2 regions of the Streptomyces sp. NPDC052036 genome follow, and region 1 is predicted to be linked to the other one. Evidence: riboswitches for the same ligand, from Rfam matches in the RefSeq annotation. Region 1 holds a riboswitch; the other holds the start of a gene.
The links. A riboswitch is a leader RNA that binds a small molecule or an ion and turns the genes downstream of it on or off. The one in region 1 is predicted to bind cobalamin.
Positions count from the first base shown of each region.

Region 1 (3,387 bases):
CGCCCGGGTGCAGATCTGGCAGTGGCTGCGGCACCGGGTGATCGACCGGGAGACGGTACTGCGGCTGCTCGACGAGGAACTCGCCGCGCTCGGCGCCGAGTACCCGTGGGCGCCCCTCGACGAGGTGCGTGCACTCTTCGAACGGAACGCGCTGGCCGGTGAGTTGCCGCTGTTCTTCACACCGGACGCCTACGCCGCCCACTTGGTGCGCCGGGCGGAGCCGCGATCATGAGCGACGTCATCCGACGTGTCGGAGTGGTCGGCGGCGGCCAGATGGGCGCGGGCATCGCCGAGGTGTGCGCACGGGCCGGCCTGGACACGGTGGTCTGCGAGGCCGACGCCACGGCCGCCCGCGACCGCGTGGCCTCCTCGCTGGACCGTGCGGTGCGACGGGGCAGGCTGGAACCGGCCGTGGCACAGGACGCCCTCGCCCGCACGGTCTTCACGGGCAGTCTGGAGGACCTTGCAGACCGGCAGCTCGTCGTGGAGGCCGTCGTCGAGAACGCCGACGCCAAGACCGAGGTGTTCGCCGCGCTCGACAAGATCGTCGAGGATCCGGCGGCCGTCCTCGCGACCAACACCTCCGCCATCCCCGTGATGCGCCTCGGCATGGCCACCAGCCGCGCCGACCGGGTCGTGGGACTGCACTTCTTCAACCCGGTTCCGGTGCTGCCGTTGGTGGAGGTCGTGACCTCCCTGCACACCGCGCCCGAGACCGTCGCCGTGGTCGAGGACTTCGCGACCGGCACCCTCGGCAAGACCGTCGTCCGCTCCCCGGACCGGGCGGGCTTCGTCGTCAACGCGCTACGGGTCCCGTACCTGCTCGCGGCGATCCGCATGGCGGAGTCCGGCTTCGCCACCGCCGCCGACATCGACACCAGCATGGAACTGGGCTGCGCCCACCCCATGGGCCCGCTGAAGCTGGCGGACCTGATCGGGCTGGACACCGTCGCCTCGATCGCAGAGTCGCTCTACGACGAGTTCAGGGAACCCCTCTATGCTCCTCCCCCACTGCTTCAGCGGATGGTGCAGGCAGGGCTGCTGGGCCGTAAGACCGGCCGGGGGTTTCACACGTACGGCCAGGGCTGAGGGCCTGGCTCGGCCGGGCTGAGGGGCCCGGCCCCCGTCGCCGGCCGCGGGAACCGGCGACGGCACACAGGGGAAGGGCGGGAAGCGCGCGTACGCGGTTCCCGCCCTCGACCCGTCCCCCGCACGACGACCCATGCGCCGACGCACGTCGACCACGTATCCCATCGCGCACCGCCCGCACGTCAACCGCGTACCCGGCTCGCGTCAACCGCGTGTTTCACCTCACCATCCGAATGACGGACGTGACCCACCGCAACCTCGAACGGCCCCTTAGGCTGGCCCGTGCAGCTGGTTCGCCCCGTCCGCCAGGCGGGAGCGTCGTAAGAGGGAACCCGGTGGGAATCCGGGACTGCCCCGCAGCGGTGAGCGGGAACGACCGCCGTCATACGCACTGGGCCCGACGAACAGGGTTTGGGAAGCGACGGCCAGTAGGTGTCTCGTACGACGAGACGTGCCCGCGAGTCCGAAGACCTGCCAACTGCCCGTGTGCGAACGACTCGCACGCGGACATTCCGGTGACCTCGAGGGCGGGTCGGCGTACATACCAGGCGGACGACGGCGCTGCGCGCGAGGTCGTACCGCCCGGTCCGTCACCCCTTCGCGCACTCGACCCGTCCCCGGGATCTCAGGGATTCATCTCGCGAAGGAGATCTCCGTGACCACCAAGCCCGCAGTCGCGGCAGCACGGGCCACCGTGTACGGCTACCCCCGGCAGGGACAGCACCGGGAGCTGAAGAAGGCCATCGAGGGCACGACGCCCGCCGCTCCCAGCCCTACGCCGAACGGACCACGGCCCAACACGCCCGCCTTGGTCTGCCGCTGCTGCCGACCACCACCATCGGCTCCTTCCCGCAGACCGGCGAACTGCGCGCCGCCCGCGCCGACCTGCGCGCGGGCCGGATCGACACGGACGGGTACGAGGAGCGCATCAAGACCGAGATCCGGGAGGTCATCGCCTTCCAGGAGAAGACCGGACTCGACGTCCTCGTACACGGCGAACCCGAACGCAACGACATGGTCCAGTACTTCGCCGAGCAGCTCTCCGGCTATCTCGCCACCCAGCACGGCTGGGTCCAGTCCTACGGCACCCGCTACGTCCGCCCGCCGATCCTGGCCGGCGACATCTTCCGCCCGGAGCCGATGACGGTGCGCTGGACGACATACGCCCAGTCCCTCACCGACCGGCCCGTCAAGGGCATGCTCACCGGCCCGGTCACCATGCTCGCCTGGTCCTTCGTGCGCGACGACCAGCCCCTCGCCGACACCGCCCGCCAGGTCGCACTCGCCCTGCGCGACGAGGTCCACGACCTGGAGACGGCCGGGACCCGCGTCATCCAGGTCGACGAACCCGCCCTGCGCGAAACGCTGCCGCTGCGCGCCGCCGACCGCCCCGCCTATCTGGGGTGGGCCACCGAGGCGTTCCGGCTCACCACCGGCGGTGTGCGGCCGGACACCCAGATCCACACCCATATGTGCTACGCGGAGTTCGGCGACATCGTCCAGGCCATCGACGACCTCGACGCCGACGTCATCAGCCTGGAAGCCGCCCGCTCCCATATGCAGGTCGCCCGCGAACTCGCCGCCCATGGCTATCCGCGCGAGGCGGGGCCCGGGGTGTACGACATCCACTCCCCGCGCGTGCCGAGCGAGCAGGAGGCGGCGGAGTTGCTGCGCACCGGGCTGAAGGCCATCCCCGCCGAACGTCTGTGGGTCAACCCCGACTGCGGCTTGAAGACCCGCGGCTGGGACGAGACCCGCGCCTCGCTGGAGAACCTGGTCGCCGCGGCCCGCACCGTCCGCGGTGAGCTGCCCGCGTCCTGATCCGCCGGTCTCACCAGGGACCGGGTCTGTCGGTGCCCGGAGAACGCGAGAGGGCCCCGGATGGTTCCGTGGGCCCTCTTGTGTCTCGGGTCAATTCAGCTCGGAGCGGCGACCGCCCGGCCCCGAGTGGCCGGTACGGGCTTCGGATTCAGCTGGCGCTCCGCCAACTCGCCGAAGAGCAGACCGAATCCGCCCCACAGGACGAGCTGGATGGCAAGGGCCGAGAGACGGAACCGCCACAGCAGGGTGGCCGGGAAGTCCTTCGGCACCTCGTTGACCACCGGGAGGAAGGCATACGCCAGACCGATCAGGACGGCGAAGCCGACGACGGCGACAACGGTCGCGTACCAGTTGCCCAGTCGCGGCGCGAGCCGCTTGCCCAGAATGGTGGCGGCGATCGCCAGGAGCACACTGAGCAGCATCATCAGGAAGTACAGGGTGGTCCGCTTGCCGATGGTGTCGGGGTTGCCGACCGAC
Region 1 is NZ_JBFAWW010000015.1:80,870-84,256, reverse strand. Features, by position in the region: gene aceB (malate synthase A) at 1-232, shown strand, start outside; gene AB0L95_RS21645 (3-hydroxybutyryl-CoA dehydrogenase) at 229-1,089, shown strand; cobalamin riboswitch at 1,362-1,583, shown strand; partial or broken gene metE (5-methyltetrahydropteroyltriglutamate--homocysteine S-methyltransferase) at 1,843-2,910, shown strand; gene AB0L95_RS21635 (CbtA family protein) at 3,006-3,387, opposite strand, start outside.

Region 2 (3,387 bases), on a different contig from region 1:
TGCTCTCCATCGCCCGTCGCGCGGTCATCGACAGCATCCGCTACAACTCGTCCCGCCCCCGCCTGTCGGACACGGACGACTGGCAGTCGGCCGCCGAACGCACCCAGCCGCGCGACCTGCCCGGCTTCGACGACGGCATCGCACTCACCGAGCTGCTGAACACGCTCCCCGACGACCGCCGCGAGGCATTCGTCCTCACCCAGATGGTGGGACTTCCCTACGCGGAAGCGGCTCACCTCAGCGACTGCCCGATCGGCACGGTGCGCTCGCGGGTCGCCCGCGCCCGCATCTCCTTGATCGCGTGGCTCGACGAGGCCGAGCAATCCGCGCCGACGGCCTCAGCCGCCTGAACGGTCGTATGCGATGGCCCGGATCGCCCGATGATCCGGGCCATAAGTACGGTCTGGCCAACCAAACGGTGTTCGGGTCATGGCGTGCACCCGTCGCTGAACCAGTGCGATGCGGCTGCTGACGAACAGGTTCCCGACGCAGGCAGTCCGGGAATCCGCGAACCCGCGCACTTCCGCCCGGGCGACGATCTCGATGACGACCCAGTGATCGGGCCGCACCTGCCCCTCGGAGATCTTGTTGCCGTGCTCGTCCTCCGCCCCCTTGAAAAATAGAGCCCTTCCATCAACCACAGTCCTGTGACCGCGTCGAACCTCGTGCAGCCTCGGCGGAGGTTGAGCACTTACCCGACTCTCGCGCCGGAGAGGTAGCTGACCACAATGAAGCAGGCCGCGCTCAGCAGTCGGCCAGTTCCGGGGCCTGTTCACGGGTGATGCGGGCGGAGCGCCCGGGCTCGCCGTCCGGCAGACCGGCGATCGGAGCAACGAGGTAAGCGTGCTCGGCGAGGCCCGTTCGCTGAGGCAAGCAATCCCGGGAGTGGAGCGAACGACGTGCTGCGGGGTCGGCCGGGCCTCGTTGTGCCGCGCGTCCTTGCTCCTGAGCCTCGAAGCGGGGAGCCCTCGTACGTCGGTTACCGTGCCCGACGCCGCACCACGTCGTAGCCCGCTCCGTGGCAAAAGCCCCGTCGGGATGGTTCCCGACGGGGCTCCGCCGTATCACCCGCTATCACACAGCTGTCACCAACGGGGCGGACCCTCCCGGACCAGGAAGCCCTGACCTGCGGTTTCGTGCCCGCGCTGGAGTGGCTGGACGGTCCCTACAACCTGTGCCAGGTCGTACCAAGTGAGGGACCCAGGATCAGGACAGGTGCGTCTTCCGGCCCGTCAAAGCGGTATTGCAGGGTGTTCGTCGGTGTCTCACTCACGCCTTCACGCTCTCACATCTCACCATTTCTCACGTGCTGGGTCGCAACCCCGTGCAAGCCGTCCCATGTTGTGGCAGCATCGCGAAGATCCTCCGCAGCCGGCTTCACATTCGGCCCGGCGGGACTTCGGTGCCCCAGGGATCGATCCCGAGGCGCATGACCCGGTTGTCGCCGCGATCGTGACCTTCTTGGTAACGGTCTTCAGGCGGTTCGGGTTGCGCCGCGCGGCCGGGGGCTCCGGCGCGGGGTGAAAGCGTAGAGGTCGAGGATGTCGGGGCGGGGAGCGATGCCGGGGCCGCCGGCCCGTACCCATGCGGCGATGTCCTCGGTGGCGGCCGGGTCGTTGACGAGGCCGAGCCAGACGGGACGGGCGCCGGCGGCGCGTCCTGCGGCGGAGGGCTGGACGACGATCACATTGGCCTGATCGCACACGTCCAGGCAGGTGGAGACCCGTAGGGGCGCCTGCTCCGCGAGGCGGGCGGTCTGCTCCGCGTGGTCGACCCCGGTCACCTTCGGGCTTCCGCAGCAGCAGTCCCTGCACACCACGATCCGGCACGGCGCCGGACCGGCGGGGCCGGCTCCCACCGGTTCATCGGTTCGTGTCTCGGACATGGCTCGTCACGCTCCTCCTCCGGGGAGATCCGCCCCGGTCTGGGTCGAGGAGGCGACGACGTGAGTCTCCTGGCTCTCGGGTCGCTGCTCGTCCCGTCCTTCCCGCCCGTCTCCGGGCGGTGGTCTGTTCGGGATCCGCTCGCCGATCACAGTGGCGGGACCGCGCCGGTCTTCCACCGGCTTCCTCGTTCCGCCGTCGCCTTGTCGTCGGGCATCGTCGCATCCCGGGTGACAGCGCGTCATCACCGCCCTGCGTGCGGACGGTCGGGGCGCCCGCCGCCGGGCGCGGTGGCGGACAAGGCCTTCGGGGCGTCAAGTGCCTGGCGGAGGGGAGGTTCTCCAGGATGCGGGTGTCCAGCAGGAGACTCTCGCCGAACTCCGTCATGTTCGCGAGGAGGGGGACAGGGGACCGCTTCGCGGAACGCTTCGAACTCGGCCTCGTCCGCGAAGGCTTCGGAGAAGATCGCGCCGGCGTCGACGTACGCCTTCGCCCGGTCGATCGCCGCTGCCAGGCCCCCGACGGCGCGAGCGTCCGTGCGGGCCGCGAGCAGGAAGTCCGGATCACGGCGGGCGTCCACGGCCGCCCTGAGGCGGCGGGCCATGTCCTCCCGCGGCACGACGGACTTGCCGGCGAGGCGGCCGCAGCGCTTGGGGTCGGCCCGGTCCTCCAGATGCAGTCCGGCCACGCCCGCGTCCTCCATCAGCTGCACGGGGCGGGCGGCGTTCATCGCTTCGCCGAAGCCGGTGTCGGCGAAGCGATGAGGACGGGCAGGTCGGTGACCCGGGTCGTCTGCCGGGCGCGGGCCACCCCTGGCGGAGACTTCACTCGATCGTGTGCCTCGCTGACCGGCCGGGCCCGGCCGAGGCATCCCTCGCGAGACCGCGTCGCCCATGAACCGCTGGGCGCACGCCCGGTGTTACCGGGCGGACCATCGCGGGCACCACGGAACTCAGCGACGACCCATGGGAGTTCGTATGAGCAGCCTCGACCACTACGACCACGACCCGGACGCCCTGGCCTGGGCCCGCGCCAAGGTCCGCAGGTCCGTCGACCGGGCCGAACGCGCCGCCCAAGACCGCGCTCTCAGTGCCGGGGAACGCGAGGAGTGGCGGCGCATCGCCTCCTATGTGCGGCGCGAACTCCTCACCCGCGACGATGTCGTCCACGCCGCGTTCGACGAGCGCCTGCCCGCGTTCCACGGCGCGGTCCCGGCACGGAACCCTGAGAGAGACGAGGACCCGGAAGCCACCCTCAACACCCTCTCCCCCGCCGAGCGCCTCAAGACGGCGGGGGCCGTCGCCCGGATCCGTGCCTGGATCGCCAGCGAGCCCGTCACCGCGGACACGGGCTTCGGGGACGGCTATCGCGAAGCCCTCCGTGACATCCAGGTCCTCATCGGGCCGACACCCGAGGAACATCCTGCGCAGGAGCACGAGGAGCCCGCTCGGTGAACCCGCCGACGCCTGTCCGTTACGGCTGTGTGGGATGCGACGTGCTGCTG
Region 2 is NZ_JBFAWW010000001.1:278,610-281,996, forward strand. Features, by position in the region: gene AB0L95_RS01415 (sigma-70 family RNA polymerase sigma factor) at 1-350, shown strand, start outside; gene AB0L95_RS01420 (hypothetical protein) at 339-641, opposite strand; gene AB0L95_RS01425 (hypothetical protein) at 745-873, opposite strand; gene AB0L95_RS01430 ((2Fe-2S) ferredoxin domain-containing protein) at 1,475-1,885, opposite strand; cobalamin riboswitch at 1,927-2,120, opposite strand; partial or broken gene AB0L95_RS01435 (isocitrate lyase/phosphoenolpyruvate mutase family protein) at 2,217-2,690, opposite strand; gene AB0L95_RS01440 (hypothetical protein) at 2,861-3,337, shown strand; gene AB0L95_RS01445 (hypothetical protein) at 3,357-3,387, opposite strand, start outside.
Region 2: it holds a riboswitch for cobalamin, as region 1 does, so the genes downstream of both, AB0L95_RS01430 ((2Fe-2S) ferredoxin domain-containing protein) here and metE (5-methyltetrahydropteroyltriglutamate--homocysteine S-methyltransferase) in region 1, are expected to answer to the same signal.